DNA from 3 places in the Rhizobium sp. BR 314 genome. Region 2 is predicted to be linked to each of the others. Evidence: riboswitches for the same ligand, from Rfam matches in the RefSeq annotation. Region 2 holds a riboswitch; each other region holds the start of a gene.
The links. Region 2 has a riboswitch for cobalamin ahead of QD461_RS09355 (ABC transporter substrate-binding protein). Riboswitches for the same ligand answer to the same signal wherever they lie in the genome.
Positions count from the first base shown of each region.

Region 1 (9,728 bases), on a different contig from region 2:
CCGTCTCCTCGATCGTCTCGCCATTTGCATGGGTATAGGCGAGCATATGCGTGCGGCTGGCACCGCCGAGCAACTGGTAGAGCGGCATGTTGGCCGCCTTGGCCTTGATGTCCCATAGTGCCACGTCGACGGCGGCGATCGCCGCCATGGTAATCGGGCCGCGGCGCCAATAGGCGCCCTTGTAGAAATACTGCCAGATGTCCTCGATCTGCGACGCATCGCGGCCGATGAGGCAGGGAACGAGATGATCCTGCAGGTAGGAGGCGACGGCCAGCTCGCGGCCGTTCACCGTTGCATCGCCGATGCCGTAAATCCCTTCATCGGTTTCGATTTTGAGGGTGACGAAGTTGCGCCCGGGCGAGCAGACGATGACCTTCGCATTGGTGATTTTCATGGGAAACCTTTCCTGGTCTTTAAACGAAATCATGCCTTCGGATCGGGGATCTGCTCGATGCGACCGAGGACGAAGACATAGGAGACGATGCCGATCGCCAGCATCACACCTGCCAGCAGGAAGGCACGACTGAAGGATTGCGTGGCGCCGACGATGAAGCCGGTGATGATCGGAGCGGCAATGCCGGTTACGCTGTTGAGGAAGTTCATGATGCCGCCGACGGTGGCGGCACCGCCCTTCGGCGCGATGAGAGCGGGGATAGACCATCCGGCCGGTGCAGCCGCGGCAAGGCCACTCAGAGAGATGGTAATCCAGAGGATCGCCCAATAGGGGTCGGCAGTCAGTCCGGCGCCGACTACGGCCAGACCCATCAGCATGCCGAGGACAATAATCGTCTTGCGTACCCGGGATTCGTCGTGACCCTTTCGGATGAAGTGGTCGATCAGCCAGCCGCCGATCAGAAGGTCTGAAGCCGTGGCAAAGATCCAGGGAATTGTCGTGAAGCTTGCCGACTTCAGAATATCCATATGCATCTCCTTGACCAGATAACCCGGCAGCCAGAAGATGAAGAGGGCAAAGGCGTAGCCGTAGGCGGCAAAGCCGATCGAAAGGCCCCAGACCTTGCGATTGCGCAGGAGATAGCCGAGCATGCCAACCGCATTGGCGGAGGCCTCGCCTTCCTGCGCCGCACCACCGGCCTTCAGATAGGCGCGCTCCTCGTTCGAGAGATTCCCGTCGGCGCCGGGATCGCGATAGAATAGCCAAAACAGTGCGAAGAAAACGAAGCTGATGATCGCCGTGGCGATGAAGCCGCCGCGCCAGCCGAAGTGGAGCATCAGGAAGGCGACCAGCGGAATGGCGATGACGTTGGAGAATTTTGCAGCCGCATCAAAGAGAGCCGTTGCAAGCCCGCGCTCATGGCGCGGAAACCAATAGCCGGTTGCCTTCGAGTTGGCAGGGAAGCCGGGTGTTTCGGCGACGCCGAGAAGCATGCGTGAAAGAAAGAGCGTCTGCATGCCGGTCGAGAAGGCCGTGATGATGGAAGCGACACCCCAGGAGAATGTGCTCCAGCGCATGACGCGCTGGACGCCGAAGCGGTCAAGCAGCATGCCCACGGGGATTTGCAGGAAGCCATAGGTCCAGCCGAAGGCGCTGAAAAGTATGCCCATCTCAGCCGGGCCGATGTGAAAGTCGTCCTGGATGAAGGGCGAGGCGACCGTCAGGTTCACCCGGTCGAAATAGTTGACGAGAACGCCGAGCGCTAACAAGGCGCCGATCCACCAACGGCGATTGGTGGATGGCCGCTGCATCGTCGAGGCAGTGGTTGCGTGTTCGATTGTCATGAATCCTCCCATATGAAATATCACGCTACTAATCTGAAATTTCACATGAGGCAATAATTTTGATATATGGAGCCGAAAGTCAATGCCGATCCAGGTTGATCGGATGTGGGAAGCGACGGCTGAGCCGGGTGGGAAAAGATCGATTGCGCGATGACGAAGACGGAGAAGCAAACCCGGAGCCTGTCAGAGGAAGCCTATGATCGCCTCGAAGGTATGATCGTTTCCACGGAGCTGCAGCCAGGCGCGCGCTACACCATCCAGCAATTGCAGGAGCAATCCGGCCTGGGACGCACGCCCGTTCATGACGCCGTAAAGCGCCTCTCGGCCAACCAGCTTATCTATGTCAGCCCGCGTTCAGGCTTGAGGATCGCGCCGGTCAATCTGGCGCAGGAAAGAACCTTGCTTCCCTTGCGTACGGAAATGGAGGTCATCGGCTGCGGACTGGCAAGCGAACGTGCCACGCCGCAGGACCACAAGATCTTGCGGACCTTCATCACTGAACTGGAGGCTTCAAAGTCGGAGCTTAGCCTGGAGCGCTTCAACTTCACCGATCGTTTGCTCAACAAGGCGATCCTGACCGCATCCGGCGAACCGCTTCTGGCAAATACGCTCATCCCGCTGCAGACACTCTATCGCCGCACCGGATGGATATTCCACACCTATCTCGGCCCCGGCGCATCTATGGCGACCATGATTGAGAGCCACATTTCCTTGCTGCGGCTCATCGTCTCCGGAGATCGCGCGAATACCGAGAAATTCGTCCGTGAAATGATGCAGGACCTGTCGAGCATGCTGCTGCAGGTGCGCCAATCGATCGATCCCGCGACGCTCGATGTGAGCCTGGCCGACATGACCGTGCGAACAGGAATAGCTGGCCCGATCAACTGACGGAGGGCCTTGCTGATCGGTCAGGATGCCGACATCACTGCTTGGCCGCCGCGGGGATTTCGATGGTGCTCGCCGGCAAGCACTGCACGGCATGATTTTTTCCTTCCCTTCTTGGCAATGCATTAAGGGTTGAGGTTGAATATGCTAAACTATGAATAAGGTGCCGCGCAGATACGATCTGGATTTCCTCAGGGTCGCAGCTTTCATGCTGTTGATCGTCTACCACGTCAGCTTGATGTATAATTCGAGAAACTTCCTGCTAAAGGCGCCGGACACCTCTCCTATTTTCGATATTATTCACTTATGGACTCATCCTTGGCGGATGTCCCTCCTGTTCATCATCTCGGGGACTGTGACGGGTATGTTGCTGACGCGGCAATCTCCCGAGGCATTGCGGAGCGCGCGCACGAGACAATTACTGATACCTTTGCTGCTGGGGCTGCTATTTCTGATACCTCCCCAGATTTACGTATGGTTGAATGCCGGTTTGGATGTGAATGTCAGCTTCTACGATGTCGTTTGGCACTACCTCACGTGGACGCCGATACGCCTGCCGGACGGCGAACTGGCGCAACTCGCGGGGATGCAGCATCTTTGGTATCTCGCCTATCTCTGGATCTATACGGCTATCCTGACGCTTGCCGTATCGGCGAGGCCGCAACTCTTGGTTTTTGCTGGTGACAAGCTCGCCTCATGGCTGACCGGAAAATGGCTTCTCATCCTGCCCATCATGTTCTTCGTGCTGCTGCGACTCCTGCTCAGGCCGGTATTTCCGCCGACGTCTAATCTGTTGGGTGACTGGTATAGCCACGCCATCTACATAGCCTGCTTCTTCATCGGAGCGGCACTGGCCATGCGTGATGATTATTGGGATGCGGTTGTCAGCATGCGAAGGCCGGCCTTGTGCCTGGCTTTGGCATGTGCGCCGGTCTTGGCGTTGCTGTTTGTGGCGATGCCGCTGCCGGAGCCTGAAAAATGGCGCCTGGTTGTCGGGCAAGCAATTGCGGGCGTTTTTCAGTGGTGTACCATCGTCGCCGTTCTCGGCTACGCAAGAATCTGGTTCAAAACCGAGAATGCCGTCATCCGCTATCTAAACCGGGCGGTTCTTACCTACTATGTGCTTCATCAGACCGTCATGCTGCTTATCGCCTACGTATTGGATCAGCTCGGACTGATGTCTGCCTCGCTGTTCGTCCCCATCGTCGTTGTTACCCTTGCGATTTGCGCGCTGCTTTATGAGCTGAAGCGGCAGCTTGAGGCTTCCTGTAAAGCGATGTTCACCGCCCGCTTCGCATGATGTCGCGTGGCGATAGAACCGGCTGAGATAGCCGGTTTCTCTCTTGCGTTGGAGCCGCGAAGGTCCTGTCGTGCATTCGCGCTATTAAATGCGCGACCTCAATGGGTGGCGCCGGATCCGCCGGCGGAGACGATGGCAAAGGGCTGCCCCTCTACGTGGATATCGCGAACCTCTTTTAAGGTCTCTCCGTCGACCAGATGCACCTTGCTTTGGCGGGGATCGGTAATGGCGATGAGTTTACCGGCAACAGCCAGGCGCGGCCGTGGATCGCGCCAATGGCCATCCTTGCTGTAGGGTTCGGTCACGCGCTCTGATTTTGCGATCACGCCGTCCACCACGTCGATAAGATGCAGTCTGCCATCTTCCGTCAAGACATAGGCATGTTGCGGCTTGGCAGGATCAAGCACAAAATCCACGCGCCGGGTTGGAAGTTCGATCAGCCTGTAGGGAGTGGTCTTGTCGTCTGGATCGATGAGCACGATGTTCTGCTCGCCGTAATTGCCGAGAAAGAACTGCATAAATGTGCCGCCGAGCAGGGTCGAAACCTTGCCCTTCGGCAATGCCGCACCATAGGCGAGCATCTCCATCTTCGGGCCGTCGACTCCGCCGGGACGAACGATAAACACGCCTTCTTCGCAACCGAAGGCGACCAGCCGGGCAGATGTTGCTTCTCCATGTAGGCCCGTGCAGGTTCCAATTTGACCGACCTGTTTCCCCTCACGATCAAGTATCCGCAGCCCGAGGCGCGGCGGCAATTCGCCTTCCTTCACCGGCGCGTTCAGATCGGGCGCCGACACAAGGAGGTGGTTGCCCATCGGCACCGCGACACCGTGATGGGCGGCGGTCGTGTCAAATGCGCGAATTTCGGGCTTGTTCTGGAGGAGATCCGCCTCCGAGAGGAGGTCGAACTTGCCGCCGCGATCATAAAAGATCGTCACCTCGTTGGCGTGGCTGACCACATGGCCCGGCTTCTCGCCCTTGATCACGGTTGCAATCAGTTTCGGATCGGAAAGGGCGATATCGCGGTGATCGCCATGATCGGAAAGAGATATGCCGGTATCGACTGCTAGTACCACATTCTTTTCGCCCTGTACGGCAAAGACTGTCCTGCCGGATTGGCTGAGCGAAAGGGATGCATATCCTTCGATGTCGAAACGGCCGATCTCCTTGCCGCTCGCGACGTCGATTGCCCGAACCACCGGCAGGCTATGGTCTGCGACGAACAGTCTCCATGTCTCCGATGCGACTTCGTCGTCGGCGAGAGACGAGAATGGCAATAACAATGCGCAGACCAGCGAGGTGGCTGCGAGAAGGTGATTTGAACGAGAGTAAAACATGGATGATCCTTTATGTAATAACATTACATATCAATTGTTATAAAGTAACATCATGGTTGTCCAGCCCCACAGATGCAGGGTTTGGTGGTGCTATCCACACATTATCAACATTCAAATTAAGGCAGGGATGTCGGAACCAGTTGACGCAACTTTAACCTCATATACTATATATAGTGTTCGAGGTTCCTTCGATTCGCAAGAATTGGAGGCTAAGATGGGAATACGGTCGGCAGCCATGATGATTGCCAAGCCGTAGCTGCCCCCGCAACTGTGAGCGGCGAGTGTTCGTTCGAAATGGCCACTGAGACCAGCGTCTTGGGAAGGCGGATCGAATGCTGCGACCCGTGAGCCAGGAGACCTGCCTCGAGCATAACGTCCACGGGCGGGGTGTCCGGATGGCGAGCGAAGGTTCGCGCGGCATGATTGTCGTCGTCTTTGCTCCCGCGAATGCCCCGCATGAATAGCTTCGGGGTGAAGTCCATGTTTTTGAGTACCCATATCCGGCTTCGCGAATGACGGTCGTTTAAGCGACCAGCCGCGAGCTGCATCCGTTTCTGCTGTCATCCCGAATGCGGGCATCCTTTGGTGCCCGGACCCTTTTGCACGCCTATATATAGATACGAGGACATCCAATGGTTACCGTCTACAGCAAGCCCGCCTGCGTACAATGCACTGCGACCACCCGCGCTCTCGACCGCCAGGGCATCGATTACACCATCGTCGACGTTTCCACCGACAGCGAAGCCTACGAGCTGGTGCAGGGCCTCGGCTACCGTCAGGTTCCGGTCGTTATCGCCGGCGAACAGCATTGGGCCGGTTTCCGTCCCGACATGATCAGCGCCCTCGCCTGAGGACTTGAAGGTGGGTGAGCTCGTCTATTTCTCCAGCAGATCCGAGAACACCCATCGCTTCGTTGCCAAGCTTGGCTTGCCGGCCGCTCGCATCCCGCTTTCAGCGGGCGAGGAGCTTAGAGCTGCCCGTCCGTACGTTCTCATTGTCCCGACCTATTGCGGCGAAGGGGGCAAAGGTGCCGTGCCCAAGCAGGTCATCCGCTTCCTCAACGATGCGGATAACCGATCAAATATCCGCGGGGTCATCGCCGCGGGCAACAGCAACTTCGGGGCGACCTACGGTATCGCCGGCAGCATCATCTCCGACAAATGCAAAGTGCCGTTTCTGTATCGGTTCGAGCTTTTGGGGACGGCGGAGGATGTTGCCAATGTCAGACACGGATTGGAACGATTTTGGACACGCTAACGCTTGACCGGCCAGCAAAGGCCACGGAAACGGCACTGGACTATCACGCCCTCAATGCCATGCTGAACCTCTATGACGAGCAGGGTCAAATCCAGCTCGACAAGGACCGCATGGCGGCCAAGCAGTATTTCCTTCAACACGTCAACCAGAACACTGTGTTTTTCCATAACCTGCGGGAGAAGCTGGATTATCTGGTGACTGAAGGCTACTACGAGCAGGAGGTGCTGGATCAGTATTCCTTCAACTTCGTGCGCGATCTCTTCGATCATGCCTATGCGAAGAAGTTCCGTTTTCCGACGTTCCTCGGTGCGTTCAAATATTACACCAGCTACACGCTGAAGACTTTTGACGGAAAGCGCTATCTAGAGCGCTATGAAGACCGTGTCTGCATGGTTGCACTGGCGCTCGCCCGCGGCAGCGAGCAGCTTGCACGCGACATGGTGGACGAAATCATTTCCGGCCGTTTCCAGCCGGCGACGCCAACCTTCCTCAATGCCGGCAAGAAGCAGCGCGGCGAGCTAGTTTCCTGCTTCCTGCTGCGTGTCGAAGACAATATGGAGTCGATCGGTCGCGCCATCAATTCCGCGCTGCAGCTCTCCAAGCGCGGCGGCGGTGTGGCACTGTCTCTCACTAATATTCGTGAGGCTGGCGCCCCGATCAAGCACATCGAAAATCAGTCTTCTGGCATCATTCCCGTCATGAAGCTGCTGGAAGACTCCTTCTCCTACGCCAATCAGCTGGGTGCAAGACAAGGGGCCGGCGCCGTCTATCTGAACGCCCACCACCCCGACATCATGCGTTTCCTCGACACCAAGCGCGAGAATGCCGACGAAAAGATCCGCATCAAGACGTTGTCGCTTGGCGTCGTCATTCCCGATATCACCTTCGAGCTCGCGAAGAACAATGACGATATGTACCTGTTCTCGCCCTATGACGTGGAGCGTGTCTACGGCGTGCCGTTTACCGAAATTTCGGTGACGGAAAAGTACCGCGAGATGGTAGCCGACAGCCGCATTCGCAAGAAGAAGATCAAGGCGCGCGACTTCTTCCAGGTGATTGCCGAAATCCAGTTCGAAAGCGGCTATCCCTACATCATGTTCGAAGACACGGTGAACCGCGCCAACCCGGTCGCTGGCCGCATCACTATGAGCAATCTCTGCTCGGAAATCCTGCAGGTGAGCGAAGCGAGCGAATTTAGCGACGATCTCTCCTACAAGCACATGGGCAAGGACATCTCCTGCAATCTCGGCTCGCTCAACATCGCCGCCGCAATGGACAGCCCGGATTTCGGCAAGACGATCGAAATGTCGATCCGCGCGCTGACCGCCGTCTCCGACATGAGCCACATCTCTTCTGTGCCCTCGATCGAGAAGGGCAACGACGACAGCCACGCCATCGGCCTTGGCCAGATGAACCTGCACGGCTATCTCGCCCGCGAACGCATTTTCTACGGTTCCGAAGAAGGCGTCGATTTCACCAACATCTATTTCTACACCGTGACCTATCACGCCGTCCGCGCCTCCAACTTGCTCGCAGTCGAACGGGGCCAGAGCTTCAAGGGCTTCGAGAATTCGAAATACGCCTCCGGCGAATATTTCGACAAATATACCGGACAAGAATGGAAGCCGGCGACCGCGCATGTGGCCGAGCTGTTCGAAAAGGCCGGCATTGCCATCCCGACGCAGGAAGACTGGTTGGAACTGAAGAAGGCCGTGATGGAAGGCGGGCTCTATAACCAGAACCTGCAGGCCGTGCCTCCCACAGGCTCGATCTCCTACATCAACCACTCGACCTCTTCGATCCATCCGATCGTTTCCAAGATCGAGATCCGCAAAGAAGGCAAGATCGGCCGCGTCTACTACCCGGCCGCCTTCATGACCAACGATAATCTCGACTACTACCAGGACGCCTACGAGATCGGACCGGAAAAGATCATCGATACCTATGCGGCGGCCACGCAGCATGTCGATCAGGGCCTGTCCCTGACGCTGTTCTTCCGCGATACCGCGACCACCCGCGATATCAATAAGGCGCAGATCTACGCCTGGAAGAAGGGTATCAAGACCATCTATTACATCCGTCTTCGTCAGATGGCGCTGTCCGGCACCGAGGTGCAAGGCTGCGTTTCCTGCGCCCTCTGATTTCCGGTTTGAAAGGACATTCCCGTGAACATGCAATTCAAGCCGGCAAGTCGTATCCGTGCGATCAACTGGAACCGCATCGATGACGATAAGGATCTCGAAGTCTGGAACCGCCTGACCGGCAATTTCTGGCTGCCCGAGAAGGTGCCGCTGTCGAACGATATCCCATCCTGGGCGACCTTGAAGCCGGAAGAGCAGCAGCTCACGATCCGCGTCTTCACGGGCCTGACCCTGCTTGACACGATCCAGAACGGCGTCGGTTCGGTCAAGCTCATGGCCGATGCCGCGACGCCGCATGAAGAGGCCGTTCTTTCGAACATCTCCTTCATGGAAGCGGTGCACGCGCGTTCCTACTCATCGATCTTCTCGACGCTTTGCCTGACACCCGACGTCGACGACGCCTATCGCTGGTCGGAGGAGAATGAATTCCTGCAGCGCAAGTCGGCGCTGATCTTGGAACAGTACGCATCCGGCGATCCGCTGAAGAAGAAGGTCGCCAGCGTCTTCCTCGAAAGCTTCCTGTTCTATTCGGGCTTCTATCTGCCGATGTTCTGGTCGAGCCGCGCCAAGCTCACCAACACTGCAGACATGATCCGTCTCATCATTCGCGATGAAGCCGTGCATGGCTACTATATCGGCTACAAGTTCCAGCGGGGACTGGAGCGGCTTTCGGAAGAGCGCAAGCAGGAGATCAAGGATTTCGCCTTCGACCTGCTGCTCGAGCTCTATGACAACGAGGCAAGGTACACCGAAGCGCTCTATGACGGCGTCGGCCTCACCGAAGACGTCAAGAAATTCCTGCATTACAACGCCAACAAGGCGCTGATGAACCTCGGCTACGAGGCGCTGTTCCCTGCGGAGGCCTGCAAGGTCAATCCGGCGATCCTTTCGGCGCTCTCGCCGAATGCCGACGAGAACCACGACTTCTTCTCCGGCTCCGGCTCGTCCTATGTCATCGGCAAGGCCGTTGCCACCGAGGATGAGGACTGGGCCTTCTGAGGAGCCGACCTGGCTGCTCCGTGACATGGAATGCCTGATGATTTCCAATCGCAGCCATGAGGCTGCGATTGT
Region 1 is NZ_JARWLA010000007.1:180,026-189,753, reverse strand. It holds gene manD (D-mannonate dehydratase ManD) at 1-394, opposite strand, end outside; gene QD461_RS12630 (MFS transporter) at 424-1,737, opposite strand; gene QD461_RS12625 (GntR family transcriptional regulator) at 1,888-2,625, shown strand; gene QD461_RS12620 (acyltransferase family protein) at 2,777-3,922, shown strand; gene QD461_RS12615 (hypothetical protein) at 4,021-5,259, opposite strand; cobalamin riboswitch at 5,423-5,640, shown strand; gene nrdH (glutaredoxin-like protein NrdH) at 5,892-6,110, shown strand; gene nrdI (class Ib ribonucleoside-diphosphate reductase assembly flavoprotein NrdI) at 6,121-6,516, shown strand; gene nrdE (class 1b ribonucleoside-diphosphate reductase subunit alpha) at 6,504-8,657, shown strand; gene nrdF (class 1b ribonucleoside-diphosphate reductase subunit beta) at 8,682-9,656, shown strand.
Region 1: it holds a riboswitch for cobalamin, as region 2 does, so the genes downstream of both, nrdH (glutaredoxin-like protein NrdH) here and QD461_RS09355 (ABC transporter substrate-binding protein) in region 2, are expected to answer to the same signal.

Region 2 (9,728 bases):
CAAGCTCCAGGACCTGCTTTGGCTGCAAGCCGAGGGCCGTACGGATGGGCTTCTGCCAGGCGTCGGCCTCCGCGCCGCGAGCGATCTTGTGGCCGAAGGCGAGGTCGAAAGTCTCCGATCGCTTCGACCAATAATCGCGGATTTCTTCCTTGAGATCGAAATTTGCGCCATCCACGAGGTCAGCCTGCCATATATTGAATGTTGCAGCGGCCATGGACCGACGATTTCTGAACATGCGCGCGCACGCCGAAAACCCGTTCGATCAGCTCTTGCGTCAGTACCTCTTCCGGTGAACCGGCCGCGACCACCTCACCCTTCTGCAGAACCGCCAGACTGTCGCAGAACATCGCCGCCAGATTGAGATCGTGCAGGGCGACGACCGATGTGACATCGAGCTTGGAAATCAGGCCGAGAATGTCGAGCTGATGCTGGATATCGAGATGGTTCGTCGGTTCGTCGAGCAGCAATTCGCTCGGTGTCTGCGCCAGTGCTCTCGCGATGTGGACACGCTGCCGCTCGCCGCCGGACAAAGTCTGCCATAGCTGCCCCGCCCGATCCTGCATGCCGACGCGGGCGAGCGCATCCAGAACCGCCGCATCATCGCGGACACTCCAGGACGAGAGCGGACCGCGATGCGGAGTGCGCCCAAGGCGAACAACATCGATGACGGTCACCTGTGTATCGGTTGTTGCCTGCTGTTCCACCAATGCGATGCGGCGGGCAATGTCACCGCGCGAGATCGACGCAATGTCGCTGCCGCCAAGCCTGACGACACCGCTCTTCACCTTTCGCAGCCGGCAGACCAGCCGCAACAGGCTCGACTTGCCGGAACCATTCGGCCCCAGCAGACCGAGCACCTTGCCCTTTTCCACCGAGAGGCTGATGCCGTTGACGATGAGCGTATTGCCGGCGGCGAAGGTGACGTTGTCGACCGCGATACTCATGCCGTCCTCCGGGCGCGATAGAGAATGATGGCGAAGGCGGGAGCGCCGAACAAAGCAGTCACGACGCCAATCGGCAGGATCTGCTGGGGAATGATGATCCGGGAAACAATGTCGGCAGCAACCATGAAGATCGCGCCGCCGAGCGCGGACGCTGGCAATAGCCGGTCATGATTGGGGCCGACCAAGAAACGGGCTGCATGCGGAATGACGAGCCCGACAAAGCCGATCGAGCCGACGATGCTGACAACCGCCGCCGTCATGAAAGCGGTCGTTCCCAGAAGCACGATCTGCGCGCGGCGCACGGCGATGCCGAGCGAAGCCGCCGCGTCGAATCCAAAAACGAAAGCGTCGAGCACGCGGACATGCGCCATACAGACCACGAAGCCGATAATCGCGATCGGCCCAGAGAGATAGACATCCGGCCAGCGCACGCCGCTCATCGAGCCGAGAAGCCAGAACATGACGCCCCTTGCCTGCTCCGCGTTCGCGGACGTCGTGACAATGTAGGATGTGAGTGCATTGAAGAGCTGCGAGCCGGCAACCCCGCACAGGATGATGCGCTCACTTGTTCCGCCGACACCGGCTGCGAGCAAGCCGACAAACAGGAACGCGGCAACAGCGCCGATGAAGGCGCCGCCTGAAAGCCCCAAAATGCCGTAGCCGAGCCCGAGGATCATGATGCAGACCGCGCCGGTGGAGGCGCCTGCGGAAATGCCAAGCACATAGGGTTCCGCAAGCGGATTGCGCAGCAGGGCCTGTAGGATCACACCGCTCAGCGCCAGCGACGCCCCAGCGCTTGCCGCAACGAGCGCACGGCTAAGGCGATAATCCCAGACTATGCCCTGATGTATCAGGCTAAGCTCGAAATCCGTCCCGAACAACCGGTTCGATACGGCCTTGGCCGTCGTCGACAGCGGGATGGAGATCTCGCCGATCGAGACCGCAAGGCTGATCATGAAGGCCAAAAGGAAGAATGCAGCCATGGTGAGCGCCAATAGCGCCCACCTGTCTCGCCGCTCCGTGATCAGACGCATATTTAACGCGCCAGACCGAAGGACTTGATGCCCTTGGCCAGTATCTCAATGCCGTCGATCGTCCGGATAGTCGGGTTCATCGATTGCGCATCCATCATGACGAAATGCTTGTTCTTGACGGCGTCGAGCTGGCCTGTGACCGGGTCCTTCTCAAGGAAGGCGAGCTTGACTTTCGGATCGTCGGCAGCATAGCGGCGACGGTCCATCGTCGCGATGACGATCACGACAGGATTGGCCTGTGCGATGGTTTCCCACCCGACCAGTGGCCATTCCTCTTCCGTCGTCACGACATTCTTCGCGCCGAGCGTTTTCAGGATATAGGCCGGAGCGCTGTTCTTGCCGGCGATATAGGCATCGCCGCTGACTTCCTTGCTGGAGAACCAGAACACGATCGGAAGGTCCTTAGCCTTTGCGCCGGCAATCGATGCGACAGCATCCGCCTCGCGCTTCTTCAGATCCGTAACCAACGCGTCGCCGCGATCCTTGACGTCGAAGATCTGCGCGAGTTCATTGATCTCCTGATAGACGAGATCCATTGTGAACAGTTCCTTGCGGACACCGTCGCCGCCCTCGGCGTTGATCTTGGCGACGCAATCGGTCGGAGCGACGTAGGTATTGATGCCAAGCTTGGAGAATTGATCGCGCTTGCCGACAGAGCCCTGTGTGCCGACATGCCATTCGAATTCGGCAGCGACAAGGTCCGGCTCCTTGCCGACAACGGATTCGAAACTAGGGTCATTATCCGCAAGACGCGGGATCTTGCCGTTGGCCTCCGCATATTGCGGCAACACAGGACCGACCCATACGGCGGTGCCGGCGATCTTGTCAGCAAGGCCAAGCGACAGCAGGATCTCGGTCATGCCCTGACCGATGGATACGATCTTGGCGGGGGCCTTCTGAAAGGTAACTTGCTGGCCGCAATTGGCGAGCGTGAGCGGATATTGGGTAGCCGCGAAGCCGGAGGCGGCAAAGCCGGTCAATCCAAGTGCAAAAGTAAAGGTCGTCAAAAAATGGCGCATGAAAGGTCTCGATCGGAATGGGAAATTGGCGGCGTCGGCGCGATTGCGCTCAGACGGACCGCCCGTTGGGGAGATTCCAATCAAGGCCGAAAAACGCCTGGTAATGTCGAAGGCTCAGGTCAATCATTCTCTGTCCTTTCCGGGCATCCCCGCCCGGGTGATTGGATCGTGATCGACGGCAGGTCTCCTGGCTTGCGAATATCTGACGATCATCTGCCTTCCCGCGATTGTGGTCGCAGTGGCACGGCCCTCAAGCCTTCGAAGATGAACAGAACCCTGTTCACGTCCGGATGATCGGCAATCCGCTTACAGTTGCGGGGGCAGCCACGGTCTAGGTCCCTTTTGGGTCGTCCTCACCGTGTTCCCTATTAATCCCCGCGGAGTCTTCCTTGGGGAACCGTCGTATCCAGTTAAGCCGGACGACCAGTTCCGTCAAGAAGACAGCGGTACAAACAAGGCCGGGAACGCGACACGGCGAAGTTGGCGGAAGGACGCTCAGATACAGCCCTATGCGGTTTCCGCGAGTTCAACGCGGTTTCTTCCACCGGCCTTTGCGCGGTAAAGCGCTTTGTCGGCTGCTTCGAGAACATATTTGAAATCCGTCGATGGCTCAAAGGAGCAGGCAATGCCGATGCTGGCAGTGACATGGACGGTCTCCTGCCCGAACATCAGAACCGTTGCCTCGATATCGTTGCGGATCTTCTCGGCAACGATGCCGGCGGCGCGCATATCCGTATTCGGCAGCAGCACGACAATTTCCTCGCCGCCATAGCGGGCGGCTATGTCGGTCTTGCGCACCGTCCGCCGGATCACGTCCGCCACCCGGGCCAGGACGGTATCGCCGAAAGTGTGGCCCCAATTGTCGTTGATCTTCTTGAAATGATCGATGTCGAGCATGATGATCGAAAAAGGAACCCGCCGCATCCCGGCTTCCTTGCTGCAGCGATCGCCTTCCCGCTGCAGGACACGGCGGTTCGGAAGTTGAGTCAGCGGATCGAGCGTGGCTTCGTTTTCGAGCGCGCGCTGAATACCGATGCGGTAGCTTTCTTTCTCAAGCAAGTCCGACAGTAACATGACGCCGAGGATGTTGACGATCGTCACCGGCAGCGCCGCCGAGATCAAAAGTTCGCGCGTGACGGACCATGGCAGGAAAACGAGAACGACGAGAGACGTCGTCGTCGCAAGGCCGAACAGAGCCGAGCGCCTCCATCCGGTGCCGGTCAACTGTCGCGGCAGAAGCGTCAGAACATATCCTGCGGTCGCGACGATCAAAATGCCGGCAACCCCGCTTACGGCTCCCAGGCCACCGACCAAATAGCGAAAGATGGCCATCATGAAGGCGGCAACGACAGTGCCGACGATACCGCCATAAATAGGCGTGAGAACGAGCAGGATCGAGCGCCCATCCTGAATCACACCGGGCATGAATCGAATGGGATCGCTCATCGATAGAATACCGCCGAGACCGAAGAGCAGTCCGACAGCGACAGATTTCAGAATGCCGCGCTCAATAGTCCGGGTGACCAAAGAATAGGCGTAGACGATGATCGCTACCTGCCCCAGAACACGCACCAGGGAAGGCAAGTGCGTTTGAATTTCCATCAACGTTCCCAATCCTCGCGCGAGGCCAAAGCGAACGGCCCGGCCACGCCATAGTCGAAGTCAGAATGAAATACCAAAAAATCTCTACGAGATGGTTTATCACGCCTCTCGGCTGCCCAAGAAACGACTGCACCTTTTGGATTGCTACAGGAAATGATGATCATCGCGATGACAGAATTTTCAAAAAGACGCCCTCCGGTATCCCGGCATTCAGTGCGTGCGACCTGTAGCACCCAGGGCCACGGATTTCCCAGACACCACGCCTAGAGAGAACAAACAAGCTTATGGAAAACAGACGAAGAGTTGGTTGAGGTGAATGATTGACCTTTTTGAAAGCGGCGGCGACCAAGCCTATCTGGAGTTTTACGCAGGATGGTCAAGCACCCCCGCTCAATTAAGAGGTCGAACGACGCGATCCGTGCTCGACGGGAGCGGGTGGCTGGCAACTCAAGGGCGGAAAGGCGTTAAGTTGCTTGGCGGTAAGTGCTTTTGTTATTTTCCTCTGCTACAGTCCGCATGGAAACATGGCAATCGCCGGCACAGGGACAGTCGGCCGACGCAGCGACGATGACGCGGACTGGCGCGGATACGCATCTTGTCTCGCTATCGCCGCAACCCCGGCCAGTTCATGAACCATGCGCCTGCCGTCAACTGTTGGGAGGCGCGAGCCTCCAAGGGGAACTCTGGAGGCGACTGTATGTTGCGAACGCTTCGTGTTGTGATTGGCATCGTGATCGTTGGAGTGCTCGGTGTCCTGTTATGGTTTGCCACGAAGCCTCCGCCACTTATTGTACAGGGTGAAGTTTCAGCCAATCGTGTTGATATCAGCCCGCGGGTTTCGGGGCGGGTTACCAAACTCAATGCCGATGTCGGCGATAATGTCGAGCGCGGCGCAGTCATCGCCGAGCTGGAGAGCCCGCAGCTGACCGCCGCCCTTCACATGTCCGAGGCGGCACTGTCGGTCGCTGAGGCCGATCTCGTCAGGGTCAACAGCACTCGGCCGGAGACGATCGCAGCCCGTCAGGCAGAGCTGGCCGCTGCGGATGCGGATGTGACACTCTATCAGGAGGATGCTGGCCGTCAGGGCAGGCTGATCACGACAGGGGCTTCGACCCAGGCGCGCGTCGACGAAACGGCCCGCAACCTCGAAGCCGCCATCCGCAAGCGCGAGTCGGCCGAGGCCAATCTGCAGCTGGCCGTCGCCGGCGCGAGCAAGGAGGAAAAGGCCCTCGCCGCCGCGCAGGTCGAGCAGGCAAAAGCCTCGCTTGGCCAGCAGCAGACCAACGTCCATGAGCTGACCATCGTCGCGCCGATTTCCGGCCAGGTGACGACGCGCGTCGCAGAGCTCGGCGAGAACTTTTCCACAGGCGCCCCGATCTTCTCGCTGATCGACCTGCAGAACCCGTGGTTCACCTTCAATCTTCGCGAAGATCTGCTGAAGGGCCTGAAGGTCGGTGACGGTTTCGACGTCACCGTGCCCGCACTCGGCGAAGACAAGATCCCGGTGAAGGTGACCATGATCAATGCCCAGGGGCAGTATGCCACCTGGCGGGCGACACGGGCGACGGGCGATTTCGATCTGCGCACCTTCGAGGTCCGCGCAACCCCGGTAAAGCCGGTTCAAGGTCTGCGTCCCGGCATGAGCGTCATTGCATCCTGGCCGCCGGCAGGGCACTGAGATGATGGCGAAAGGGCGGTTACGTCCCGGTTTCCTGACAGTCTTCAGACGGGAATTCGACCATTTCCGGCGGCGCCCGTTCCTGCTGTTCCTGACGACCGTGCTGCCGCTCCTGCTCATGGCCGTGCTTGCCGCCGTCTTCAGCGCCGGCCTTGCCACGAAGCTGCCGATCGCCGTGCTTGATCTCGACAACACCGATCTTTCAAGAACGATCATCAGGACGGTCGACGCCACGCCGGATGCGGCCGTCGCCCGCAATGTCAGCGATCTCGCCGAAGGGCGGCAGCTGATCCTGTCCGGCAGCGTTCACGGGCTTTTGATGCTGCCGCACAACCTTGAGCGTGACGTCTTTTCCGGGCGCCGCCCCGAAGTCGTCTTCTTCTACAATACCCAAACGATGACGACGGGCAATCTGACGCTGCGCGGCGTCAGCGCCGCCGTGCAGACCGTCGCTGCCGGTATAAGGCTGTCGCTGCGAACTTCGCAGGGCCAGCCTCTCGACGAGGCCGAAGAGCAGCTGGCGCCGATCCCGGTGCAGGTCACTCCCCTGTTCAACCCATCGCTCAACTATGCGCATTTCCTGCTCGCCGCCCTTTTGCCGAGCGTGCTGCAGGTCATCATCGTCACCACCATGGCCTATGCAGTCGGCCTCGACGTCGAAACCAGCCATCGGCTGCGCATCTTGAGACGCCTCGGCGGCGGATTGTGGCCGGCGATGGCGGGCAAAATCCTCCCCTATACGCTGCTGTTCCTGGTGGTGCTCGGCATTGCCGACTGGGTTCTCTTCAGCCTCTTGGGCATGCCGCTTCGCGGCGACCGCTACCTGCTGCTGGCGTGCGGCATCCTGTTCGTGCTGGCCAACCAGCTTATCGGCACGCTGCTGGCACTGCTGCTGAAGCCGATGGCCAGCGCCATCAGCATCGGCACGCTGTTGATGGCGCCCGCCTTCGGTTTCATGGGGATCGGCTTTCCGAGGATCGGCATGAATGCCTTTGCCTATTCCTGGGGTGAGATTATCCCCGGCACCTGGTACATGACGGCGCGCATCGATCAGACACTGCGCGGCACACCCGTCTATCTGTCCCTAAAGCCGGTTGCCGTGCTGCTGTTCATGGTTGTGCTGTTGGCAGGCCTGACGGCCTTGCGGCTGGAGGCGATGCGGGCGCGGCGGCTACGCGAACGCGAGCAGCCGATCGCACCTGAACCGAACACGTCTGGGAGAGCGGCCGGATGAAGGATATGTTGACGATCTGCCGCATCGAACTGAAGCGCGTGCTGACCCTGAAGCCAGCCTTTTCCGTGCTTGTTGTCGCGGCGATCATCTATGCCGTGCTCTACCCGCAACCTTATCGCACCGAAGCCCTGCGCCACGTGCCGATCGCCATCGTCGATCTCGATGGCACGGATAGCAGCCGGGATCTTGCACGCCGGATCGATGCATCGCCTGATGTCGCAGTCGGCGGCGTCTTTCCCGACCGACCAAGCGCCGAGCGCGAGGTCTATGCCCGCAACCTCTCCGGCCTTCTCGTCATTCCCAAATATTTCGAGCGCGACCTGCTGCACGGCCGGCAGTCGCCAATCGCGCTCTATGCCGACGCTAGCTACTTCCTGATCTATCAACGCATCTCCGGCGGCGTTTCTGCGGTCGCAAAGACCATGGGCGCCACGATCGAGACGGCCCGGCTTGTCGCCGCCGATGTCGATCCCCGCGTGGCCGCCGCCGCCGCGGATCCGATGCCGTTCACGGCGGTGCCGCTGTTCAATCCGCAGGGTGGCTATGCGACCTATATCCTGCCCGCCGCCTTCATCCTGATCATGCAGCAGACGCTGCTGATCGGCGTCGGCCTGCTCGGCACCTACAGGAACGATGCGATCGGGACCGGGCCTACGGCCTCAATCGGGCCGGTGGCCGTCGTCATGGGGAAGCTGCTCGCCTATCTGATCATGGAGGCCGTCATCGCGCCGTTCTATCTGATCGCCATTCCCTATCTTTACAACATCCCCCGCCTTGGCACGCCGCTGTCGATCTTCATCTTCGCCCTACCCTTCGTGCTCTCGGTCAGCGCGCTTGGCCTGGTCATCGCCAGCCTGTTCCGCAGCCCGCTCACGGTGCAGCTCGTCTCCGCAGCTCTCGGCATCCCCTTCCTGTTCCTCGCCGGCTTCTCCTGGCCGACCGAAGCAATACCGCCCTTCCTGCACGCCGTCGCCACCATCCTGCCCAGCACCTCCGCCATCAACGGCATCGTCGCAACCGCACAGCTCGGCGCGCCCCTCCACGACCTGAGATATCCCTTCCTCACCCTCTGGATCCTCGCAGCCCTCTACACAGCAATCGCAATCTTCCTCCAAGCCAGGAGCAAACATCGCCTCGCTCAGAATGCATGACGACGGTACGCAGCCGGCTTTGACACGGCTGCCGGAGATGAGAGTGAGGGGTTAAATCCGGCGACAGGAATTGCCGGGGACGAATTTCGGTGTCAGCACGAAATCCTGCGGCGACTCGACTGCGCCTTGAGGACTGGTGATGCGGTGCATGAGACGTCTTGCGATGATACCGCCAAGCGCCAATGTATCCTGCACTACCATGGTGATGCGTGGCGTGATGACCGAGCTCCATTGCACGTTGTCGATCATGGCGAGCGAGATATCCTCGGGACAGCGAAAGCCCAGTTCCTGCATGGCCTGCAGGGCCGAAAGCGCAACCGTATTGTTGGCGCCCAAAATCGCAGTCGGGCGCTCCGGCTGGATGAGTAGACGCATCGCCGCCTCATAGCCGGCCGTGCGGGTGAACTGTCCATCCACGACGAAGTTGGGATTAACCTCTACACCGGCATTTGCCATCGTATCGGTAAATCCCCGATAGCGTTCCGTCGCGGTATGCATATGGCTCGGGCCAGTGATAAAGGCAATGCGCCTGTGACCGAGCTGGAGGAGATGCTCTGTCAGCATCGCGCCGGCCAGATGGTTGTCGGAACCGACGAAATCGCGTTCGATGCCGGCAACCTTCTGGTCGAAGCAGACAATTGGCACACTCAGGCCGGCGACGAAATCGAGATAATTCTGGTCGTGCCCAGAGGGCGCAAGCGCCAGGCCTGCGGTCTTGAGGCCGATCAGATGCTCAACCATCGCTCTCTCGCGATCCGTCTTGCCCGAGGAGTCCGTGACGACAACAAAATGTTCGTGATCGAGTGCATAATTCTCCAGCTCACGCCGGATATCCCCGAAAAACGGATTGCCTACATTCCCGACCACGAAGCCGATCATGCGGCTGCGACCGCGCGCCAGGCTTTGCGCAAGCGGATCGGCAACGAAGCCGACGGTGGCAATCGCCTGCCGGATTTTCTCCAATGTCTTCTGACTGACTCGCGCCGGATTGCTTAGAGCCAGCGACACCGTCGAGACGGATACGTCAGCGAGTTTGGCGACGTCGCGAATAGTTGCCATGGATTTT
Region 2 is NZ_JARWLA010000005.1:126,439-136,166, reverse strand. It holds gene QD461_RS09370 (class I SAM-dependent methyltransferase) at 1-175, opposite strand, end outside; gene QD461_RS09365 (ABC transporter ATP-binding protein) at 180-944, opposite strand; gene QD461_RS09360 (FecCD family ABC transporter permease) at 941-1,978, opposite strand; gene QD461_RS09355 (ABC transporter substrate-binding protein) at 1,981-2,997, opposite strand; cobalamin riboswitch at 3,157-3,414, opposite strand; gene QD461_RS09350 (GGDEF domain-containing protein) at 3,505-4,599, opposite strand; gene QD461_RS09345 (HlyD family secretion protein) at 5,297-6,277, shown strand; gene QD461_RS09340 (ABC transporter permease) at 6,279-7,511, shown strand; gene QD461_RS09335 (ABC transporter permease) at 7,508-8,662, shown strand; gene QD461_RS09330 (LacI family DNA-binding transcriptional regulator) at 8,714-9,721, opposite strand.

Region 3 (9,728 bases), on a different contig from region 2:
ATAGATGACGACGGCGATGAGACCCGGTACCTTACCGATGCCGAAGATCATGACGACGGGAATGAGATAGACGAAGCTCGGCATGGTCTGCATGATGTCGAGGATCGGGTTGACGATCGACTGCAGCCGGTCGGACCGGGCCATCAATATGCCGATCGGCAGGCCGATAACGACGGCGATGAGCGTACAGACCGTCACCATTGCGAGCGTTATCATCGTGTCGCCCCAAAGGCCGCACACTCCGATGAGAATCATGGAAATGGCGGTGCCGGCGACGATCTTGAGGTTTCGGCTGGCGGCATAGACGACGAGCATCATGACGACAAGCACAATGAACCAAGGCGTGTTGGTGAAAAGCCACTCCAAATAATTCAGAAACCATTGCAGCGGCTGCACTATGGCGTCGATGAGATTGCCGTAGGCGCGCACGGATGCCCTGAATCCATCATCAATATTCTTGCGTGCGGCGCGTATGAGCGACTCGTTTATTGCCGGAAAATTGCAAAGCACGTCCGGCAGGATCGTACATTGAATAGCCATGTATTTCCCCTTCTTGATCCGGTTCTGTCCAGTCCGAGCATGTGGCCTTTCATGTTCGAACTGTATTACAGCGCTGCGACCGGTTCTGCAGGCTGCTTTTCAATTCCTACTACATTTGCCGGCGCCAATCTGTGCTCGTTGCGACCTGCGACCGCGTCTGTCCGTCGGTCGTTGCCTCCAGCGAATATGAAATAGGCGACAGGCGGAGGCCTGCCGCCTATGCTTTCGTGCTGATCAGAGCGATGCCTTGACCTTCGTTGCGACGTCAGCCGAAACCCACTTGGTCCACATGTCGGGGTAGGTCTTCAGGAAGTACTTGGCGCCGTCCTCATTGGTACCCTGATTGTCGGTCATCCAGGCCAGAACCTTGCCGACGGTGGCGTTATCCCACTTGCGGGTCTTCATGTAATCCATGGCGATGCCGGCCTTCGATGCGAAAGCCTTGGTCACGACCGTATAGACGTCAGAGACGGGATAGGAGTTTACCTTCGGATTGGCGCAATCCTGGATCGCAGTGCAGGCATCCCACTCCTTCTTATCATGCGGCACGTTGAAGCTCAGACGTACCATCTCGTACTTGCCGAGGATGGCCGTCGGTGCCCAGTAGTAGCCGAGCCAGCCGCTCTTCTTTTCGAAGGCGTTGGCGATCGAACCGTCGAGGCCTGCAGCGGAACCGGTGTCTACCAGCGTAAAGCCAAGCTTGTCGGCGCCGAGTGCCTTATAGAGGTTGGCGGTGGAGATCTGGCAGTTCCAGCCTGCAGGGCAGTTATAGACCGCGCCCTTGGAGGAATCTTCAGGGGCAGGGAAGAGTTCCGGATGCTTCAGCGCATCCTGAACGGTCTTGATGTCGGGATGGGCGTCGGCAAGGAATTTCGGAATCCACCAACCTTCGACGCCGCCGTCGCTGAGGAGCGGCGCTGCCTCGATCAGGCTACCTTCGGATACGGCCTTGTCGAGTGCCGTTCGCACGGCGTTGACCCAAAGCTCGGGCGCGACGTCGGGCTGGCCCTTTTCATTCATGGAAGTGAAGGTCGGTTGCGTATCGCCGGTGACCAGCGTGACGTTACAGCCGTAGCCGTTCTGAAGGATGATCTTATCGACCTGAGCGGCGACGCCGGCAGAGGCCCAGTTCATCTCGGCGATCGATACGTCGCCGCATGATGCCGCGTGCGCCGAGCCAGCCAAAGCATAGGCGCCAAATGCAAAGATGGCGGAAGCGAGAAGCTTCTTCATTTGATGATGTCTCCCAATTTTTCGTTACGTTGCGGATATCGGCGCGGCATATGCATGATATGAGAGGCAAGCATGATGTCTGTCGATCCCTGTCAGCGGTGGTTCAACCACAACCGTTCATACGCCGCTGACGACGCCCGCACGGTCCCCTTTGCTGCTGTCGTGCATTTAGTCTTTTTGCGACCGCGGAACCCTGTCGCGGTTGGGCATTCTTTGCATCGACAACGGGCAGCCTAAGGATTTAAAGAAAGAAATCAACAGTCAGGCCGCGGGATGGACTTATCGTGCCTGTTGGAGAAGCGGATATAAGCTTATGAATTAGCCTATTTTCTGCTATTCACGGCTGCAAAATGGGCAATGCGAGCCCCGTGAAAGCCATCCGGCCTGGATGAAATTAAATAAGCCTAAAATATCGCGTCCCTGAAAGACGTTTTTTATTCCATTTGCGTCGTTTGCGATTTCATAACGACAATGGGAAAATTTTCAAAAAAAATTCAAATTCACTCTTGGTTAAGCACTTAATAACCGTCCGGTAACGATGTCGGTTTATCAATCAATGCGTGGCGGGGGACACCGCTGCTTCTCCGGATCAGGTATTGCGTACCGGGGGAAGCGAACCTTGCGGCGTATGTGCAAGGAAGCCGGCGTTTTTGGCAAACCGCGCTGATCTTCGGGTCGCGCGGTTTTCGCGCTTCTAACGCAACTTGCGCAGGTGTCTTGAGCGGTGTTGCGACTTGCACCATGGGCAAAATCAAAAGGCCGGAAGCGCGACGAGCGAATCTTAGAGATCGCGATGCACTTTCGTGCCTGTGCCAATATTGGCCAATCAGCCGGCTTCGTTCCCGCAGCGACAAAATATAAAGCCGCCGATGCGGGCGCATGGCGGCTTTTCGCGCTGAGGAGCTGCGGCTTGACCCGGTATTAGCCGACGTTGTAGGTGCGGATAAAGCCGATCGTGCCAAAGCGTGTGTCCAGCTGCTGTACGCGGCTTTCCGGACGGTGCGACGGAAGCTTGCCATTCCAGGCGATCTGGATGGAATTCTGTCTGTTGAAGATGAAGAGCATTGGGGTTTCCTCCGAGCAGCAGCGGCCCGTTTCGTTGTATCTTTTCGCGATGGAAATAATCCTCTTCGGGATAACTAACAACGGATGGAATCGTCATCCGATGTCGCAAATGGAGCATGATGACGACTGATGCATTTTTGCCTGGCGCAGATGGCATCTGGCCGTTAAAGATCGCGGCGAAATCAAGGCAGAATGCCGGGTTTTCAGGGGGGGCACGCCATCTTGGAGCGCAGGGGAATGACAAGGGCGATTATGCTGCAGGGAACCGGCTCCGATGTCGGAAAAACGGTATTGGTCGCCGGACTATGCCGCCTGTTTGCCAATCGCGGCGTAAGGGTTCGTCCATTCAAGCCTCAGAACATGTCCAACAATGCAGCCGTAGCTGAGGATGGCGGCGAGATCGGCCGTGCCCAGTGGTTGCAGTCACTTGCTGCGCGTGTCCCGTCTTCTGTGCATATGAACCCGGTGCTGCTGAAGCCGCAATCGGAAACCGGCAGCCAGATTATCGTGCAGGGCAAGGTCTGGGGGCATGCCAAGGGCAGGGATTATCAGGCGCTGAAGCCGCAGCTGCTTGGGGCCGTGCTCGAGAGCTTTGCCACCATGCGGGCGGGAACCGATCTGGTCATCGTCGAAGGGGCGGGTTCGCCGGCCGAAATCAATCTGCGGCGGGGCGACATTGCCAATATGGGTTTTGCGACGCGCGCCAACGTGCCCGTGGTTCTGGTCGGCGATATCGATCGCGGCGGCGTCATCGCGTCACTGGTCGGCACCTACCATATCCTGCCGGAAGAGGACCGGCGCATGATCCGCGGCTACCTCATCAACAAGTTTCGCGGCGATGTATCCTTGTTCGCAGAGGGCATCGAGGCGATCGGCGGCTTCACGGGCTGGCAATGCCATGGCGTCGTGCCGTGGCTCAAGGCGGCATCGCGCCTGCCTGCCGAGGATTCCGTCGTGCTGGAACGGCTCGCACGCCGTTCAGCGGGTGCGCTGAAGGTTGCTGTGCCCGTGCTGTCGCGCATTGCCAATTTCGACGATCTCGATCCGCTGCGGGCCGAGCCCGATGTCGATCTCGTCTTTGTGCGCCCCGGCGAGCGTTTGCCTGCCGATGCGGCACTCGTGGTACTGCCGGGCTCGAAGTCTACGATCGGTGACCTGCTGGACCTGCGTGAACAGGGCTGGGATCGCGATATTGCCGCGCATATGCGCCGTGGCGGCCGCGTTGTTGGCATTTGCGGCGGCTATCAGATGCTTGGACGGATGGTCTATGATCCGCTCGGCATCGAGGGGACGGTTGCCGAAACGCCTGGATTGGGCTTGCTTGATATCGAGACGGAAATGGCGCCGGAAAAGACGGTGCGCAACAGCCTTGCCGTTTCCAAAGAGTACGATGTTCCGCTCTCCGGCTATGAAATTCATCTCGGCGTGACGACAGGAGGCGACTGCGAGCGGCCGTCGGCCGTCATCGATGGGCGACCCGATGGCGCCATATCGCCCGATGGTCGCGTGATGGGCACCTATCTGCACGGTTTGTTCGGCAGCGACGCCTATCGGGCAAAGCTGCTGGCAAGCTTTGGTCTCGCCGGCGAACGCATGGACTATCGGGCCAGCGTCGATGCGGCGCTGGACGATATTGCTCGGGAGCTTGAAACAGTACTTGACCCCGCCTGGCTGGATAGCCTCGTTCACTAAGTCTGATGTCGATGGCCTGCTCTAGAGTTCGCCCGAAACTTCGCGGCGACGACGATCGAGTTCTTCGCTGTAGCGCCGCAGCGTATAGCTTTCCGTCAGCAGACCGATGACCTTGCGCTCGATCAGGTCGTTGACGACTACCAGCGCTTCACTCTTGGTCTGGTCGAACATCGCGGCGGCCTGTTTGGCATTCATCTGCGGCTGCAGGAACTCGTTGCGAAAACGGATGAAATCGGCAAGGCCGTGTTCTTCGTCGTCCTTTTCGATCGGGCTGGCATAAACGTCCGGCACGAGAACCATTCCGGAATACTTCTCGTTCTTGTCGATCAGGATGACGCGCTGGGCCGAGCCGATCGGGAAGTTCTTGCGGAATTCCTCGATGCTCATGTCGATGCTGCCGGTGTGAACATCGGGGCGCATCATGCGGGCAACGGTGAGGTTGCGGATCCAGCCGACATCGTGCGCGCTGCGGATGCTTTCGCCGCGCAGATGGAAGCGCCACGTCGCGAAGGAGTAGCCGAAGGTCGTACGCACCACGAGCGACGACGTGATGACTGCCGCCAGCACCAGCGCGGTAATCGGGAAGTCGCCGGTAATTTCCAAGGCCAGGAACGTCATGGTTAGCGGGCCGCCGATGATGGCGACAGCCAGCGAACTCATGCCGACCACCGCGTAGACGGCAGGCGTCAGAGTCGCGTGATCGAGATAGGGCGCACAATAGGCGAAGATCTTGCCGAGCAACGCGCCCATGAACAAGGAGGCGAAGAACAGGCCGCCTCTGAAGCCGGAGCCGATCGATACGGCTGACGCGAGCGACTTGAGGAGGAAAAGCCCGACGAGCGCGCCCAGCGTTACGTCCGTGGACAGATTGAGATGCAACGCTCCATGGCCGGCCGACAGGACCTGCGGCGAGATCAACGCCAGCAGACCGACGACCAGGCCGCCGAGGGCCGGGCGGAAGGGCATCGCGATGGCGCTCTTGCGCGCCAGTTCCTCGACCCAGGCGACGCCCTGCATGATCAGGATGCCGATACCGGCACAGAAGGCGCCGAGCAGGACGGCCGGAAGGTAGTCCGCCGGGACGATCGCGCCAAAATGATCGATATCGATGGCGAAATCGTCGCCCGCGAGCAGCCGGGCGATCATCGTGGAGATCAACGCCGAAACGACGACCGGTGTCAGTGTCAGGATGGAATAGCTGCCGATGATCAGCTCGAAGGCGTAGAAGGCGCCGGTCAGCGGCGCATTGAATGCGGCAGCAATGGCGCCTGCCGCGCCGCAGCCGACGAGCATGCGCAGATCCGCACGGCGCATCTGCATCTTGTAACCGAACTTCGAAGCGATGCCGGCGGCAAGCTGCGTATAACCAGCTTCAAGCCCGACGGAGGCGCCGAACCCGTTGGAGATCAGGTTCTGCACGGCGACGATGATACTGTCGGTGAGCGACATGCGGCCGCCATGCAGCGCATTGGCCTCGATCGGGTCGACCATGGGCTTTTTGCGCGTGCGCGACAATATGTAGAGAAGAATCCCGAGAATGATGCCGCCGGCGATCGGCGCGATCAGCAGTACCGACTTGTCGGGAATTGCGACGGCTGCCGAGCTGAGGCGCTCGTAGTCCGTTATGCCGTAAATGAGGCTATGCAGCTTGCGCGAGATGTAGCTCATCGCAATCACGGCACAGCCTGAGGTCACACCTGCCAATGCGCCGGCAAAAACAAGCCCCAGTTCGCCACGGCGCAGCAATGCCCTGAAACGACCAAGATCGAATAGGACCGAGAAGACGCCAAGACGGCGAGGTTGAAATTTCTGTAGCATGGGGAGCGGACGATATATTCTACTCGAATGTGGGAGCTTAACCTCTATAAACTCCTAACATCAAAGAAATGCGGCAAAAAGACTGCTGCTCTCCGGGGAATTTGCTACGAGTTCGCGCGTGAAGCGGAGAATGTCGCAATGACGCCCTTGATTGACTCGAACTGGGCGAGAGCCTAATCATGATCGCCATAACGAATGGTTCCTAGGCGGCGATCTGCCGCATGGGATGAAAAGGGAATGTGAAGGGACGGACCCAATCCGGGCGTTCTCATCACAGCCGACCCCGCGACTGTAGAGCGGTCAGGGTCTTTCGTTCGGTTTGAAGCCTATTTCGTCGATGATTCGCATGGGGCGAACGAGGCGGGGTAGGCGCAAGTCGGAAAAGCCACTGGCGTGGCATCATGATCAACCGGGGTTGGACGCCTCTCATTCTACGAATCGTCCGCCTTTTCATGATGGATTGCCGGGAAGGTGAGAAAGACCCGCTGGCGCACGATCGGGGGCGACCGGTTTCGGTCCGCCCCCGTCGCGGCGCCTTATCCGCGAGCCAGGAGACCTGCCAGGCGTGCCGGGCGAAAAGCCTGTTTCGGGAACGCGAGTTCCGCTGCCAGCACGGAGGTTGTCATGGCGCAAGACGAGTTTTCGGCGTGTAGACGCCATTTTTCCAGTTTCAGCCACGTGCTGCCGACACGCCCCGTTGTGCGCGGGCGGAAATAGCGTATGTCCTCTTCGACTTCTCAGGCTGTTTTCGTTCTTGGTGGGGCGCGCTCAGGCAAATCCAGATTCGCCGAATCCCTGATTGTGGACACCGGGCTTGAACGTCACTACGTGGCGACAGGCCGGGCGTGGGACGATGAGATGCGCGAGCGCATCGCGCAGCATCGTGCCGATCGCGGCGACCTGTGGTGGACACATGAGGAGCCGCTCGATCTGGTGGCGCAGCTTGCCGCTGTCGACGCTGAAGGGCGCGCAATACTCGTGGATTGCCTGACGCTCTGGGTTACCAATCTGATGATGGCCGAGCGGGATATGGCGGTGGAGTTTGCTGCTCTCACGGAATTCCTGCCAAAGACGCGATCGCGGCTTGTTCTCGTCTCCAACGAGGTGGGTCTTGGAATCGTGCCGGAAAATCGCATGGCGCGCGAGTTTCGCGATCATGCCGGCCGTCTGCACCAGATGGTCGCGGCGGCAAGTGCCGAAGTCTATTTTATCGCAGCGGGTTTGCCGCTGAAAATGAAGGGTTAATCCATAATGAATCAGGAAAAGATTCCCGCCACCGTCATCACCGGCTTTCTTGGAGCCGGCAAGACGACGATGATCCGCAACCTCCTGCAGAATGCTGCGGGCAAGAAGATTGCCTTGATCATCAATGAATTCGGCGATCTCGGCGTCGATGGCGACGTGCTGAAGGGCTGTGGCGCAGAGAACTGCACCGAAGACGATATCATCGAACTGACCAACGGCTGTATCTGCTGCACTGTCGCCGACGATTTCATCCCGACCATGACGAAACTTCTGGAGCGCGATTCGCGCCCGGACCACATCGTCATCGAGACCTCGGGCCTTGCGCTGCCGCAGCCGTTGGTCGCCGCCTTCAACTGGCCTGATATCCGTACGCACGTTACCGTCGATGGCGTGATCACCGTGGTCGATAGCGCTGCCGTTGCCGCTGGTCGCTTTGCCGACGATCACGACGCAGTCGAAGCCCGCCGCATCGAGGATGACTCGCTCGATCACGAAAGCCCGATCGAAGAACTGTTCGAAGATCAGCTGACCTGCGCCGACCTCATCGTGCTCAACAAGACCGATCTGATCGACGGTGAAGGTCTCGGCCGCGTCCGTGCTGAGGTCGCCTCGCGCACCGCCCGCAAGCCGACGATCATCGAAGCGAAGAACGGCGACGTGCCGGCGGCCGTATTGCTCGGCCTCGGCATCGGCACGGAAGACGATATCGTCAACCGCAAATCGCATCACGAGCTGGAGCATGAGGACGGCACGCCGCACGACCACGACGAATTCGATAGCTTCGTCGTCGAACTCGGCCCCATTGCCGACCCGGCCGCCTTTGTCGATGCGCTGAGGGGCGTGATCGCCGAGCATGACGTGCTGCGCCTCAAGGGCTTCGTCGATGTCCCCGGCAAGTCCATGCGCCTGCAGCTGCAGGCCGTCGGTAGCCGTATCGATACCTACTTCGATCGCGCCTGGACACCGGGCGAAGCGCGTGCAACCCGGCTTGTGGTCATCGGTCTGCACGAGATGGACGAGGCGATCGTTCGCAAGGCGATCGAAGCGCTGGTCTAAGGTCAGTCCATGCACCTTCTCCTAGCTCAAAAGGGAACGATCAGCGACGGCGAGGAGGCGATCGACCTCGGGCAATCGCCCGGCGATATCCTCTTTCTATCGGCCGCCGACACCGAGCTTGCGGCGATTGCCGCAGCGCACGGCGAGGGTGGTCGCTCCCTTCGGCTTGCGAGCCTGATGAGCCTCAAGCATCCGATGTCCGTCGATACCTATGTCGACAGGACGGCCCGGCATGCGAAGCTGATCATCGTGCGGGCGCTGGGAGGCGCAAGCTACTTCCATTACGCGTTGGAGGCGCTGCATGCCTGTGCGGCGCGTCAGGGTGCCTTGATTGCGGTGCTGCCGGGGGATTCGAAGCCCGATCCGGGGCTGACGCCTTTTTCCAATGTTGCGCTCGATGATCTCAATGCGCTCTGGTCCTATCTGATCGAGGGCGGCAAAGCGAATTCCACGGAATTTCTCACTTACGCCGAGGCGATGCTATCAGGCGCCGAGAAGCCCATGCCTGCCGTGCCGCTGATGAAGGCCGGCATTTGGTGGCCGGGCAAAGGTGTGATCGGCGTTGAGGAATGGAGGAGGGTTTCCGTTTCGGAGGTGGCGGCCCCTGCAGGACTCGAACCCCCGACGGTCGCGATTTCCTTCTATCGCGCACTGGTCCAGAGCGGTGAGACAAAGCCTGTCGAAGCCATGATGCAGGCGCTTGTCGCTGAGGGCATGCGGCCTCTGCCGGTCTTTGCCTATAGTCTCAAGGATGCCGTGTCCGTCGGCATTCTCGAGAGTGTCTTTACCGAATTGAAGCCGGGCGTGGTCATCAACGCCACGGGCTTTGCCGTTTCGGCGCCGGGCGCGGATCGTCAGGCGACGGTACTGGAGACGGGCGAGGCCGTCGTTCTGCAGGCTATCTTCTCGGCTTCTTCGAAAGAAGCCTGGGGGGCATCATCTCAAGGGCTTTCGGCCCGCGATCTCGGTATGAACGTGGCGTTGCCCGAGGTCGACGGGCGCGTTCTTGCCCGCGCCGTGTCCTTCAAGGCGGCCGCCCGCTATGACGAAAGGGTCGAGGCCAATATCGTCGCCAGCGA
Region 3 is NZ_JARWLA010000004.1:316,534-326,261, forward strand. It holds gene QD461_RS08585 (ABC transporter permease) at 1-540, opposite strand, end outside; gene QD461_RS08590 (ABC transporter substrate-binding protein) at 775-1,773, opposite strand; gene QD461_RS08595 (hypothetical protein) at 2,695-2,838, opposite strand; gene QD461_RS08600 (cobyric acid synthase) at 3,076-4,530, shown strand; gene QD461_RS08605 (chloride channel protein) at 4,552-6,348, opposite strand; cobalamin riboswitch at 6,528-6,927, shown strand; gene cobU (bifunctional adenosylcobinamide kinase/adenosylcobinamide-phosphate guanylyltransferase) at 7,069-7,593, shown strand; gene cobW (cobalamin biosynthesis protein CobW) at 7,600-8,649, shown strand; gene cobN (cobaltochelatase subunit CobN) at 8,659-9,728, shown strand, end outside.
Region 3: it holds a riboswitch for cobalamin, as region 2 does, so the genes downstream of both, cobU (bifunctional adenosylcobinamide kinase/adenosylcobinamide-phosphate guanylyltransferase) here and QD461_RS09355 (ABC transporter substrate-binding protein) in region 2, are expected to answer to the same signal.